3 regions of the Paenibacillus sp. FSL L8-0470 genome follow, and region 3 is predicted to be linked to each of the others. Evidence: predicted binding sites of a transcription regulator. Region 3 holds the regulator's gene; each other region holds the start of a gene.
What was found. The regulator NrdR, encoded in region 3, represses ribonucleotide reductase genes. The targets are predictions, from matches to a motif close to AACACNATATATNGTGTT.
Positions count from the first base shown of each region.

Region 1 (4,798 bases), 1.5 Mb from region 3:
GGACTTCAGCTGCAGGACTGTTTCATCGCGGGCAGCCACTATGCCGAGCTGAACCAGAAGGTGCTCTCGATTGAGGAACTGCTTCAGTACCCCATTATCCTCTTCTCCCGCAGCAGCCGTGCACGTATGGCGATTACGGACTTGTTTCAAGGCTACGGATATGAGCTGAAGCCCGAATTCGAGGTCGGCAGCGTTGGCCTGCTGATAGAGTTTGCCCGCAAAGGACTCGGCATTTCGTTCGTGACCCGGGAATTCGTGTCCAAGGAGCTGGAGGAAGGTTCTCTCTTCGAGATTCAACTGGATGTTCAGCTTCCCCCAGCCCGGGTGGGCATGATGACCATGCGCAACATGCCGCTGACGACCGCGGCCAGCAAGTTCATTGAGATTACTAAGGGAGATTGAAATATACATTGAGTATGATTGAATTTAAGATTTCCCCATTTTGGGGAGAACGTAAAAAGCCGCCATTTAGGCGGCTTTCTATTTGACCTTTATAAAAGGATCGCTCCAGCAGTTCCAAATGCGCTTGTCCTATCGAACCTTACGTTTGTAAACTATGTTAACCATTTCAGAAGATACCAGCATGATGCTAAAAAGAATGAGCAGAATAACAGGAACCATAATCATTCCCAATTGACTTGCAAATATCCCCATCAACGATGGGATAAGTGTTGAACCAGTATAAGCGCTTGCCATTGCAAGTCCAATGACACTTGGGGAAGCTATTTTGCCAAAACGTTCCGGTGTGGAATGAACAATACTTGGATAAATTGGTGCTCCGCCCAATCCTACAATAAATAGGGCACCTGCAGAAATCCAATAAGGGACAGGTAAAACAAGAATCAAAAGTCCAAAACAGCCAACGATTCCACCATATCTTATCAGGTTTTTACTGGATACGTTTGTCGACAGAAATCCTGATATGATTCTTCCAATAATAATTCCAATATAGAATAAGGAGGATAAGGCCGCTGCTGTGCCAGGAGAAACCCCTTTATTCCCAATAAAAAAAGATGCCATCCATAGACCAGCAGCTGTTTCCGAGCCATTGTAACAGAGCATGGTAACCATGGACATTTTCACCCCTGGGATTCGCAAAGCCTCCCTGTTACTGACAAGCTTCTTTTCATCGCTTCCCTCTTCTATTCTTCCCTTCTCAAAAATCTTCCATAAAGACAAAGAGGCCAATAATATCACTGCTATAGTAAGCAGAAGTAAGCCTACTGTAACGTATCCTGCACGCCAGTTGTTATCACGGTTCAGCCAAAACGACATTATAATTGGACCCGTAAATGCTCCAATTCCCCAAAAACAATGTAACCAGCTCATATGCTTGGCTTTGAAATGCAGTGCTACATAGTTACTCAGTGCAGCGTCCACGGAACCTGCTCCCAAGCCCAAAGGAATAGCAAGTAGAATTAGAAATATGAAATCTGATGAAATAGAGAATCCAAGCAAAGCAATAGTCGTAGAGAGTATACTGAACAAGGTTACCTTCCCCGTACCGTATCTGTGCAACAATCTGCTGGCAAATAAACTCGATATTACCGTACAGAATGAGACTATTAACGATATATAACCTGCCATTTCCGTTGTAGCACCAATATCGTCTTGCATAATGGGCCAAGCGCTGCCTAGTAAAGCATCTGGCAATCCCAGACCCATAAATGCGAGATAAATAATCATTAGTAATAACGTAACCATCTTTAGGGTTCTCCTCTATTGGGGTATTTGTAATCTGATCCAACTTCAAATCGAAACACAAATATAATAATATTGATATTCTTTCATGGGATCTTGCTATATTTTGATTGATTATAGCAATATTCAGTCAACGGACCGTATAAAGACCAGATAATAAGGTAATGGGTAGCCCCCTTACAAACGTGTCAGCTACTTCAGAAGTGGAAAAGTGCTTGCACCGCCTGAAGTTATGGGATTCCGCTCCTCTAGCAAAGCGCTTACTAGTCGGATTTATAACGAATAAGGCGGTTTGTCAATATTGACTTTCCAACATATAGTGATTAAAATAAACAACGCACACTAAATATAGTGTTAATATGATTTTTCAGTATTTAAAACTAAGCAATTCAATCTTTACAATTTTAAGAGTAGTTTCAATATTTACAGGGGGACTGACACCATGCTAGTCGCGTATGATTCAAAAACAGGAAACGTCAAACGCTTCATCGGCAAGCTGAAGCTGCCGGCTGTGCAGATTGAGGAGCATATGACGATTGACGAGCCCTATGTGCTAATTACATATACCACCGGCTTTGGACAGATTCCAGAGAAGGTGTCTGCTTTCTTGGGGAATAATTATGCCAATCTGAAAGGCATTGCTGCCAGCGGCAATAAGAACTGGGGCAAGCTGTTCGCAAACAGTGCAGACTTGATTGCAGACCAGTACAATGTGCCGGTTATCGGTAAATTTGAGTTATCGGGTACATTTGGCGATGTGGAACGAATTAAACAGGAGGTGAGCCGGGTTGCGGCATATTGAACTGAATAACATGTTAATGAAGCGGGACGAGAGCGGCTTCTTTCAACTGGACAAAGACCTTGAGGCAGTAGCCGAATTTATGCGGGATGTAGAGCGGCGGAGCCTGGTTTTTGCAAATACAAAAGCTAAGGTCGATTACATGATTGAACAGGATTTCTACGAGAACTTTTACGGGCAGTACAGCGTAGAGGAAATTGAGCAAGTCTACCAGATCGCCCATAGCTACAACTTCAGCTTCCCTTCCTATATGGCAGCTTCGAAATTCTACATGGACTACGCTGTAAAAAGCAATGACCGCAAGCAATATCTGGAGCACTACCCGGATCGTGTGGCGGCAGTCGCCCTCCACCTGGGACGCGGCAACGCCGATACTGCCGGAGTGCTTGCCCGTTCGATGATGGAGCAGCGTCTGCAGCCGGCAACTCCTACCTTCCTGAATGCCGGTAAAAGCCGGCGTGGAGAGCTTGTCTCCTGTTTCCTTATCGAAATGGACGACTCGCTCAATTCGATCAACTACGTGCTCAATACCTGCATGCAGCTGTCCAAGATCGGCGGCGGTGTGGCAGTCAACCTGTCCAAGCTGCGCTCACGCGGGGAGACGATCAAGGGTGTCGAGGATGCAGCCAAGGGCATCATGCCTGTGCTCAAGCTCATGGAGGACGGCTTCTCCTATGCTGATCAAATGGGTCAACGCAAAGGCTCAGGAGCAGCCTACTATAACATTTTTGGCTGGGATGTCCTGGAATTCCTCGACAGCAAGAAGATTAACGCCGACGAGAAAACAAGGCTTAAAACTCTGTCCATTGGGCTGATCATACCGAATCGCTTCTATAAGCTGGCGAAGGACAATGAACCGCTGCATGTATTTGCCCCATATACTGTGTACAAAGCCTATGGCACACATCTCGACGATATGGATCTGGATGACATGTACGATAAGCTGCTGGCCGATCCGCGTGTCAAGAAAAAGAAGGCCATGAGTGCACGCGATATGCTGACCAAAATTGCCATGATCCAGCTGGAATCCGGCTACCCTTATATTATGAACAAGAGCAACGCCAATGCGGCCCATGCCCTGAAAAATGTCGGACAGATCAAAATGTCCAACCTCTGTACCGAAATCTTCCAGCTCCAGGAGACCACCGAGATTGCCGATTACGGACAGGAGGATACCATCCGCCGCGATGTAAGCTGTAATCTGGCTTCCCTGAATATTGTCAACGTGATGGAGCACGGCAAGATCCGTGAATCCGTACATGAAGGTATGATCGCCCTGACTGCCGTCAGCGACATGACCAGTATCTCCAATGCCCCTGGCGTAGCTAAAGCGAACAAAGAGATGCACTCTGTTGGTCTAGGCGTCATGAATCTTCACGGCTATCTCGCGAAGAACAACATCGCTTATGAAAGCGAGCAAGCCCGCGACTTTGCCCGGACCTTCTTCATGACAATGAACTTCCACTCCCTGGAGAAGAGCATGGAGATCGCTGCTGCAACCGGCAGATCTTTCCATGGCTTCGAGGCATCAGACTACGCCACCGGCGTTTATTTTGAGCGTTACCTGACAACGGATTACCGTCCGGCTACACCAAGAGTGCAGGAGCTGTTCGGGGATATGTATATCCCGTCGCCTGCAGACTGGGAACAATTGCGGGATGCAGTAATGTCTAACGGTCTGTACCATGCTTACCGCCTGGCGATTGCGCCAACAGCCAGTATTTCCTATATCCAGAATGCCACTTCGAGCGTTATGCCGATTGTGGAGCAGATTGAGACCCGGACTTATGCCAATTCAACCACATACTATCCGATGCCGTACCTGCGGCCGGACAATGTGTTCTTCTATAAATCGGCTTACCAGATGGATCAGTTCAAGGTCATTGACCTGATCGCGGAAATTCAGCCTCATATCGACCAGGGCATCTCGACCGTGTTGCATGTCAACAGCGATGTATCCACCAGGGAACTGGCCCGCTCCTACCTGTATGCAGCACATAAAGGACTGAAGTCGCTGTATTACACCCGGACCAAAAAGCTGTCCGTCGAGGAATGCCTCACCTGCTCGATCTAAATGGAAGGCTATTGCCGTAAAAAAAGGAGATTGCACGATTATGAGCGCTATTCAAGCCGTTAACTGGAACCGTCCCGACGACGATTTCTCATTGATGTTCTGGAATCAGAACATTATGCAATTCTGGACGGATGATGAAATTCCATTGTCCGATGATAAAATGTCCTGGCTCACGCTCAGTGAGCGGGAAAAGGACTCTTATATGAAGGTGCTGGGCGGACTGA
Region 1 is NZ_JBBOZM010000001.1:3,817,711-3,822,508, reverse strand. Features, by position in the region: gene NST99_RS17240 (LysR family transcriptional regulator) at 1-402, shown strand, start outside; gene NST99_RS17235 (MFS transporter) at 532-1,704, opposite strand; gene nrdI (class Ib ribonucleoside-diphosphate reductase assembly flavoprotein NrdI) at 2,144-2,503, shown strand; gene nrdE (class 1b ribonucleoside-diphosphate reductase subunit alpha) at 2,490-4,574, shown strand; gene nrdF (class 1b ribonucleoside-diphosphate reductase subunit beta) at 4,615-4,798, shown strand, end outside.
Region 1: a site for NrdR is predicted at 2,040-2,057, ahead of nrdI (class Ib ribonucleoside-diphosphate reductase assembly flavoprotein NrdI). Genes of this name have one in related genera too.

Region 2 (4,798 bases), 390 kb from region 3:
CGGGCCGATCCGCGGCAGTACCGGCACAACGCCAAAGTAGCGGGCGAGAATGCCGTCCTGCGGGTCTGCTTCAGCGGGAGCCGCCCCTGCGGATGGCGGCTGCCCGAAACCGGCCGCCGGGCTGTCCGCGCCTGCTTCCATCTCTGCCGCGCCAAGGCTGCCGCCTGCGCCCGGCAGAAGCCCGGCCGCAGGGCGGTTTGCCACGCCCCGTTGTGCCCGGGGCGGAGGAGCAGCCTGCGCGGCCAAGCTGTCGTACTTCTCCGGGTCGAAGACGAAGGTGAACGACAGCGTCTCCGGATCGACGCCGGTGCGCTCCACGAACCCCCAATAATAGGGCCGGTCGGTGAGCATCCGGTCGGCGCGCGGCGAGAGCTTCACCGTCACATGCAGCGGAGATACCTCAAGGATCGAGCACTCCGTTGCTTCCAGATAATCCATGACATGCTTGCGGACTTGTTGCGGAGAAAGGGTCATCAGGTGGCCTCGCTTTCATTCTGTATGCCTTGGGTCAGCTCGCTGATGGATTCGCCGATGTGGTCAAGTCCGCTGCGCAGCTCCTCGTCGCTGCGGGCTTCAAGCATGATTTTATAAAGGCTTTTCTCCAGCGATTCCTTTTTCTCGAAACGTTCCAGGATCACATCAAGACCCCCGATGACCATCTCGAACATGTTGATTTTCTCATGCAGCAGATGCAGAATATGCTCTTCAATCGTACCTTCTGTGGAGAGGTTGTAGATGACCACGTCGTTCTCCTGGCCCAGACGGTGGACCCGGCCGATCCGCTGCTCGACCCGCATCGGGTTCCACGGCAGATCGAAATTGATCATATGGTGGCAGAACTGCAGATTGATGCCCTCACCGCCGGCCTCCGTAGCAATCATCACCTGGGCCCGTCCACGAAAGAGATCCATCATCCAGTCCTTCTTGCCGCGGTTCATCCCTCCGGAGTATGACACACACTGCAGCCCGTGTTCACGGAAGTATTGCAGCAGATATTCCTGCGTGGCGCGGTATTCAGTGAAGACAATAACCTTTTCGTTCATTTCACGGATCAGCTCCATCGTTTTCTCCGCTTTGGTATTCGTCTTGACGGTGCGGATGCTCTGCAGCAGCTCCATCATCCGCTCCCGTTTCGGAGAATCGGCAGGCAGCTTTTTGATTAGGTTCACCAAGGTAATGAATACAGCATCGCGGCTGCTGCATACCTCACGCTGAAGCGTAACCAGAGAAAGCATGCTGCTGAGATTGCCGCCTGATTCCTGATATTGGTCTTTGACAAAGGCGGTAACGCCGTCATATAATACCTTCTCTTCCGGTGAGAGTGTGAGCGGTATATTGCGGACCTTGCGCTTGGTGAAGTTGACCGGGCCCTCGCCGCGGCGGTTGCGGATCATGACTTTAGACAGCTCGCCCCTCAGCTGGACTTCATTCTTCGGCTGGCGTTTGTCCACGACGAAATTAGCGGCAAAATCCCCCTGATTGCCAAGCTGCCCCGGCTTCAGCAGGGTGATCAGGTTGAACAGCTCGCCGAGGTCATTCTGTACAGGGGTGGCGGTGAGCAGCAGGCAGTACTTTTTGCGCAGCTGCTGAACGAACTGGTAGTTGGTGGACTTCTTGTTCTTCAGCTTATGGGCCTCGTCGATAATCAGCATGTCGTATTCGCAGCCGAGCAGCAGTTCTTTATGCGGATCACGTTTGGCGGTGTCCATGGAAGCGACCACAATGTCGTTTCCCCAGGAATAGGTCTTCTTCTGTGCTACGGCAGTTATGCCGAACTTGGCGTTCAGCTCGCGTACCCACTGCAGGACGAGCGAGGCGGGAACCAGAATCAGCACTTTGCTTACCAGTCCGCGTACCAAATATTCCTTAAGCACGAGACCGGCTTCGATCGTTTTGCCGAGTCCGACTTCGTCGGCGAGAATCGCCCGGCCCGACATTTCAAAGAGTACCTTATGAGCGGTATCAAGCTGGTGGGGAAGCGGAGACAGTCCTGACAAATGCTTCAGGCATTGCAGCTCGTCGAAGCTGGTGACAAGGCCCGATTCTTCACCCTGCACGGCAAGCCGGGATAACCTCAGGTCCCCCCAAGGCCCGCCTTTCTCCAGTCTCGACTCCAGATCATGCAGCCAGTTTCGCTCAAAGGATAGGGGAACAGGCAGCTGCGGTGCGGGTGTATTGACCTCTTGCGTCAGGGAATTGCGGGATAATTGCGTCATGTTGCAGCCTCCTCCGGCGCTGTATCATATCGAACTAGCGTAGAAGTAGTATGCGCGTAAAAGAGAGAATTCATAACCTGATATGGATTGCTAAAGAGTTGCGCATATTAAAGATTCACTCACCCGCAGATGAAACTTTTAGTTTCTGATATTATAAAAAAACGAGCAAGAGTGAGAAAATGCGTCATGAATGCCGATTTTTCGCCACGGGGCTTCTTATATCGAAAAAGACCTCCGATACAATATGTGGTATAGTTTAAAAGCTGACGCACACAATATATTGTTACAAATGCTTGAAATATTGATTTATCAGAGCATTTGACGGTAATTTGTTATTGACAAGAGGAACTTCCTTTGCAGCAGGGCAGCTGGAAGTTTTTGTTGTGGGTCACAAAACGTAAGCCCACATCATGGAACGGAAGATTTACATATCATACATCCGGGAGGTTTTTCTATTGAGTACAGTGAAACGTAAGCAGCGCCTTGAGGGCCTTAGCGAGAAAATATTTTTGGACCGCTATGCGTGGAAGGATGCGGACAGCAATAATGCCAAGGTAGGCGATGTTGTTCTCGTCCTGACCAAAGACGATCCCAAATTCCCTACCAAGGAAGTTGGCGAAATTGTAGAGCGCAGCGGACGGATTGTTACAGTGAAGACACGCAGTGGTGAACTGGTGAAATCGGACGTAGAAAAGCTTACGCTTAATATAGAGAAAACTCCGGAGGAAATGTGGGACCGGCTCGCAGCCGCCATGGCTTCGGTAGAGAAAACGCCTGAGCTTCAGGAAGAATGGACAGGCAAGTTCCGCTCCATTCTCGATGATTGGAAGCTTGTACCGGGCGGCCGGATCGCCGCAGGCGCCGGTGCCAGTGAAGAGCTGACGCTGTTCAACTGTTATGTAGTACCTTCGCCTAAAGACAGCCGCGGCGGAATTATGCAGACACTGTCGGAAATGACCGAGATTATGGCCCGCGGCGGCGGCGTGGGGATTAACCTGTCTTCGCTGCGTCCCCGCCGTGCCATCGTTAGAGGCGTGAACGGATCATCCAGCGGCTCTGTCTCCTGGGGCGGGCTGTTCAGCTATACGACCGGGCTGATTGAGCAGGGCGGCAGCCGCCGTGGCGCGCTGATGCTGATGATCAATGACTGGCACCCGGATGTGGTTGATTTCATTACTGTGAAGCAGACTATGGGTCAAGTGACCAATGCCAACCTTTCAGTATGCGTCAGCAACGCTTTTATGAAAGCTGTTAAAGAGGATCTCGACTGGGAGCTCGTATTCCCGGATACGACTGACCCTGATTATGATACGATTTGGGACGGAGACCTTGATAAATGGAAAGCGGACGGCCGCCGGGTCATTCCTTACCGTACAGTTAAAGCACGGGATGTGTGGCATACGATTATTGAATCAGCCTGGAAATCGGCAGAGCCGGGCGTCGTATTCATGGAATACTACAACCAAATGTCCAACAGCTGGTACTTTAATCCGATTATCTGCACCAATCCGTGCGGTGAGCAAGGACTTCCGGGCTGGGGCGTCTGCAACCTGTCCGCTGTCAATCTTTCGAAGTTCTACGACGCGGAGAATCATGATGTGGACTGGGCCGATCTGGCGACGACTACCCGTTATTCTGTTCGCTTCCTGGACAATGTCATTGACAAGACGCCGTATCATTTCCCGGAAAATGAAGCCAACCAGAAGCTGGAACGCCGCGTAGGCCTTGGAACCATGGGTCTGGCTGAGCTGATGATTAAACTCAACATCCGTTATGGCAGTCCTGAATCGCTGGAGTTTCTGGACAAGCTGTACGGCTTTATGGCCCGCGAAGCGTATCTGGCCTCAGCAGAAATTGCCGGCGAGAAGGGTTCGTTCCAGGCGTTCGAATCCGACAAATATCTGCAGAGCGGATTTATGAAAAACATCACCGAAGTTTATCCGGAGGTGGGTGAATCCATCCGCAAGCACGGCATGCGCAACGTTACCGTGATTACTCAGGCGCCCACAGGCAGCACCGGTACAATGGTAGGAACTTCGACTGGTATTGAGCCTTATTTTGCCTTCAAATATTTCCGTCAAAGCCGTCTCGGCTACGACGAGCAGTTCGTGCCGATCGCACAGGAATGGCTGGAAGCCCATCCGGGTGAAGAGCTGCCTGATTATTTCGTAACTTCGATGGATTTGTCGGCCAAGGATCACATCCGTGCGCAGGCTGCCATTCAGCGCTGGGTGGACAGCTCGATCTCCAAGACCGCCAACTGCCCGTCAGACTTCACTGTTGAAGAAACTGCCGAGCTGTACGAAATGGCCTTCGATCTGGGCTGCAAAGGTGTAACTATCTACCGCGACGGCAGCCGCGATGTGCAAGTGCTGGAAACCACGAAGAAGGAAGACAAGAAAGAGGCTCCGGCAGCGGAAACGGCTGCACCGGAAGCAGTAGAAGCTGCACCGGCCAGCGCAGTTGTGGCAGCGAGCCCTGCGCCACAGGCCAATGCCAATGTTGTTGACAAGCAATACAAGAAACGCCCGCAGGTGCTGCGCGGCGCAACCTATAAGATCAACACGCCATTCGGCATGGCG
Region 2 is NZ_JBBOZM010000001.1:2,738,213-2,743,010, forward strand. Features, by position in the region: gene NST99_RS12335 (YqhG family protein) at 1-474, opposite strand, end outside; gene NST99_RS12340 (DEAD/DEAH box helicase) at 474-2,216, opposite strand; gene NST99_RS12345 (adenosylcobalamin-dependent ribonucleoside-diphosphate reductase) at 2,627-4,798, shown strand, end outside.
Region 2: a site for NrdR is predicted at 2,486-2,503, ahead of NST99_RS12345 (adenosylcobalamin-dependent ribonucleoside-diphosphate reductase). Genes of this name have one in related genera too.

Region 3 (4,798 bases):
GGACAACTGTATACAATTCCTGGTAACGAAAGTTGAAAACCTACCGAGAAGGTCGCATGCAAAATACTGAAAATCTCCACAAGCTCGACGAGGAAGCATGCGCCGTACTGTAAACGCCATGAGGCAATGATTAACCATGATCAGCAACGCGCAAGAACAAGGACTAATTCACACCGAATCCGATGTCCCTATATTCTGGAATTCGCTCCACGGCGTCATTTTGAAAGATGGAGGCTGTTTTTAAGCCAAGCTGTTGTAATGTTCATGGTACTACTACTGTGAATTTCCGGTTGCGTAAACGGTACGAAGTTATTTTTTACAGTACAGTGATTACAGACTACTGCTTGAGGAGCATCCCGATGTTTTCGACTATCAGCAGACGCTAAATGATGAAATGCTGATTGTAGTCACTAACTTCTCTGCACAAGAGCAGACCGTCGTCTTGGATGCCGCCTTCAAAGCCGCTTCTGGTGACTAATTATCCTTCCTCAGAGCGAACCCGAAACAATCTGAAGACAGGACAAAGACCGCCTTATGGATTACATGCTTTCCATCACAAGGCGGTCTGTAGGTTCCCAGAACCCGTTGCAGTATCTTCTAATTATCTACAATTGCGTTTGACAGTCTCGTTCATGTCAGCGATTGGAACACCGGTCCCGTTCGCGGAATGTCCACACCAAGCGCTCACGTCGACCTGTGTAAAAAACGAGGGCATCCCAACCAGCCATTCATGGCTTTAGGAACTCCCCCCATTACTTTTAATAATCGGTGCTAATTGTTATATCATGGTAGGTCGAAAATAACTTTTGCATACCCGTTAACTTTTCCATTGCCCGCTGATAGGCATCACTCCCTAAAAGAATTCGCAAAGGAACATCACCACGATTCACCAGATCATATATTACCTTGGCAGCTTTGTTAGGGTCTCCCGGCTGGTGTCCAGATAATTCTCTAAGGTTTTTGATATTTTCACCTGCCGTTGCTTGATATGCTTCAATAATATTTTCATTTTCAGTTGCAGATCTGCTTGCAAAATCCGTGTTAAAATCCCCTGGTTCTACCAAGGAAATATTAATTCCTAGAGGCTTAACTTCTTGACTTAAACTTTCGGAAAAGCCTTCTAAAGCGAACTTAGTGGCATGATAGTATCCGAAACCTGCAAATGCACGTAAACCGCCTAGAGAAGATATATTTAAAATAGTTCCGCTCTTTTGCTCTCTCATAATTGGTAGCACATGATCTATCATGTGCTTGACTCCCCAGAAATTAACAGCAAACATATTTTCAATTTGCTCATCATCAGCATTTTCAACAGGTGAGAAGTAGGCATAACCTGCGTTATTAACAAGAACATCAATTCCGCCAAACTTTTGCTTGGTTGCTTCAACAACACTTTTAATGTGCTGACTGTTTGTGACGTCTAACGGTAAAACCAAAAGATTGTCATTCTCCTGAGCGCCAGGCAGGTAAAGTTCTATGTCTAGCGGATTACGCGATGTTGCTACTACTTTGCACTTTTTAGCTATTAGCTCTAAAACTATGGCTTTCCCTAGTCCAGTCGAAGCTCCCGTAACAAACCATACCTTATTTTCCACCAATCATTATCCTTTCTCTATCAAGCATTTATAAGTTATGATAAATATACAACCTGAGAGTTACTCTCAGTCAAGAGAAAGGAAGCATATCATGTACACCATTAATGAGGTAGCAAATTTTACAGGGTTATCTCCCCATACTGTAAGGTTCTATGCTAAAAAAGAGCTATTTCCAAATATAATCAGAAATCATCAGAATGTACGTCTTTTTTCCTCAAAGGACGTGGAATATGTTGAAATCGTCAAAGCACTGCGCATGACAGGTATGTCGCTTGAGAATATCAAACAATACATCGATTTATGCGAACAGGGTTCAGATACAGTGGAAGAACGCTATAACATCATAAGAGATCAACAATTATTGGCAGAAGATTACCTTCAAGAAGTCACACAACAAATTATGTTGCTACGAAAAAAAGTTAATTATTATCAACAAGCTATTAAAGAGGGTGAAGAAAATATAATTTGGAATCCTCACATATGAAAGTTGAAAGACACAAGTGGTATGAAAAATGGATTGTCCCAACTGTTCATTAAACAAACGTTTTGTGAAATTCTAAGAAGAAATGAACCAGTGGTTTTAAACAGATCTGTGTTCCCCGCTTCTGCTTCATCCTCCCGCTTCCCGAAACAGCAAAGAAACGGCATTTCTGCCGTTTCTTTAGGATGGACTCTCAGGGGCTCGAACCCTGGACAAATAGATTAAGAGTCTACTGCTCTACCAACTGAGCTAAGAGTCCATATGAAATTTGGTGGAGCCAAGGGGGATCGAACCCCTGACCTCATCGCTGCCAGCGATGCGCTCTCCCAGCTGAGCTATGGCCCCATGTGGCTGATTTAGAACTACAACTATGTATTCTAAAATCCGGACTGAGCTGTTAGCTCCCATCGCTTCGTCATGTTTAAGTTCCGTAGGCGACTTCTATATAATATAAAAAATCGCCTTCGGTGTCAACACTTTTTCAAAAAAAGTTTTTGGGGGTGCAAATTGCTTCTACAACCCCTCAAACTCCTCGGTGTTTTTAGAGAGCAGTCCCTTCAGTTCCTTCATAAACATGTTGATATCCTTGAACTGGCGGTACACGGAGGCGAAGCGGACGTAAGCGACCTCATCGACAGGGTAGAGCTGCTCCATAACCAGCTCGCCAATCTGGCGGCTCTCCACTTCGGCTAAGGCGATGCCACGCAATGACTTCTCCACCTCGGAGACAATAGACTCCAGACGCTCTACGGAGACGGGACGTTTCTCGCAGGCACGGATAAGGCCGCGCAGGATTTTGTCGCGGCTGAATTCTTCGCGGCTGCCGTCTTTTTTGATCACGATCAGCGGAGTTTCTTCAATCATCTCAAAGGTTGTAAACCGCTTGCTGCAGCGCTCACATTCCCGCCTGCGCCGGATGGACTTATTCTCGTTGGCCGGACGCGAGTCAAGCACTTTCGTATTCGTGTGATCGCAGTAAGGGCATTTCATAAGCCTCAAGTCACTTCCTTTTGTATTAATGGTCGCTTTCCGGTCCGGCAATACGCCGGCTACCAGTAGCTCTTTTTTCCAGAAAACACCGTTTATTTGTTGTTATGAATATGCCATGTCCAGCACATAATACTGTTACCAACCGATAGGAGGTGAACAGCAATGAGCCAAAACAACAGCTCCAATAACCTGGTAGCTCCAAATTCACGCGGTGCCTTGGAACAACTGAAATATGAAGTTGCCCAAGAACTAGGTATCACGCTCTCCCCAGATGGATACCAAGGCAATAAAACTTCTTACGAAAACGGTTCGATCGGTGGTTACATCACTAAACGTCTTGTAACCCTGGCTGAGCAATCACTGGCAGGTCAATACAAATAACCTGTCCCCATAAGCTTGCCTAAAGAAGTATTAAACGGCCCTCAAGGCTGTTTAATGCTTCTTTTTCGTACAAATACAGTCTCAGTCTTCTCCCTTAGAACTCGCTGTAAATCTCCGTGTACTGGTCGTAGTAATAAATGACTCGCTGCACATAATGCCGGGTCTCGCCAAACGGGATATCCTTCACGGAAGCCGCTGTACCGTCCCAATTGCCTTTTTCCAGCCAGCTCTTCACTTTCCCGGGGCCTGCGTTATAGGCTGCGATCACAGCGGTACGGTTGCCATCAAACTGGCGGGAAAGTGATGACAAATACCAGGTTCCAAGCTCAATGTTGGCCGATGGCTCCCTCTTCAATTGTTGCAGCGAGACATCCGGAAGCTTGGCCTTTTCAAGTGCCCACTTCGCCGTATCCGGCATCAGCTGCATGAGTCCCAATGCGCCTTTTTTGGACTCCCGGCCGGTCTTATAGTTCGTTTCCACCCGGATGATGGCTGCCACAAGGAACGGGTCCATATCGTAGGTAATACTGTGCTCACGAATTTCTGCTTTATAATAAATCGGATAAAACCAGGACATCCAGTTGGTACTCAAGAACAGGATTGCAGTGAATCCAACGAATAACAGGAGCAGCACTCTTTTTTTACGCAGCCATTTCATCATAGGCCCAGCCTGTCCCACAATACGGCAACCTGCTGCTCAGTCTGGGCAAGAGTACCGCTGTTGTCGATGATGTAGTCCGCTCTGCGGCGCTTCAGTTCAATATCCAACTGGGCATCCAGTCTTCCTTGGGCCTGCTCCAGAGACAGCCCGTTGCGCTCCATCAGCCGGTCCAACTGGACCTCCCGGGGAACATAGACGACCACAATTTGCCCGAAAAGGTTGTCCAGCCCCGATTCATACAGCAGAGGGATATCTACAATAGTCAATCGCTGCGGGTCTTCTTGTTCCATTGTGTTCATACGTTTTTTGATTTCCTGGCGAATCGCCGGATGCGTCAACTGATTCAGTACCTGCAGGGCTTCCGGATCATGAAAAACGATCTCCCCCAGCTTGGTGCGGTTCAGTGTTCCATCCGGCAGCAAGATTCCTTCCCCAAAATGCAGCACAGCTGCAGCCAGCACCGGATGTCCCGGGAGCATGACTTCTCTGGCGATGGCATCAGCGTCCACGAGTCTTGCTCCCTTTTCCACAAACAGTGCGGACACGGTGCTTTTTCCGGAAGCAATGCCTCCGGTTAAGCCCATAATCATGTACTCACCTCATAATAGCTTCATTATTCCCATTGCAATTAACATTAACGCAGGCAGTACAGCAGCATGCTTCATCCAGTAACGACCAGACAGCTTAAGG
Region 3 is NZ_JBBOZM010000001.1:2,346,432-2,351,229, reverse strand. Features, by position in the region: gene NST99_RS10525 (oxidoreductase) at 759-1,595, opposite strand; gene NST99_RS10520 (MerR family transcriptional regulator) at 1,687-2,079, shown strand; tRNA gene NST99_RS10515 (tRNA-Lys) at 2,263-2,335, opposite strand; tRNA gene NST99_RS10510 (tRNA-Ala) at 2,346-2,421, opposite strand; gene nrdR (transcriptional regulator NrdR) at 2,590-3,066, opposite strand; gene NST99_RS10500 (alpha/beta-type small acid-soluble spore protein) at 3,229-3,447, shown strand; gene NST99_RS10495 (lytic transglycosylase domain-containing protein) at 3,542-4,105, opposite strand; gene coaE (dephospho-CoA kinase) at 4,105-4,698, opposite strand; gene NST99_RS10485 (manganese efflux pump) at 4,708-4,798, opposite strand, start outside.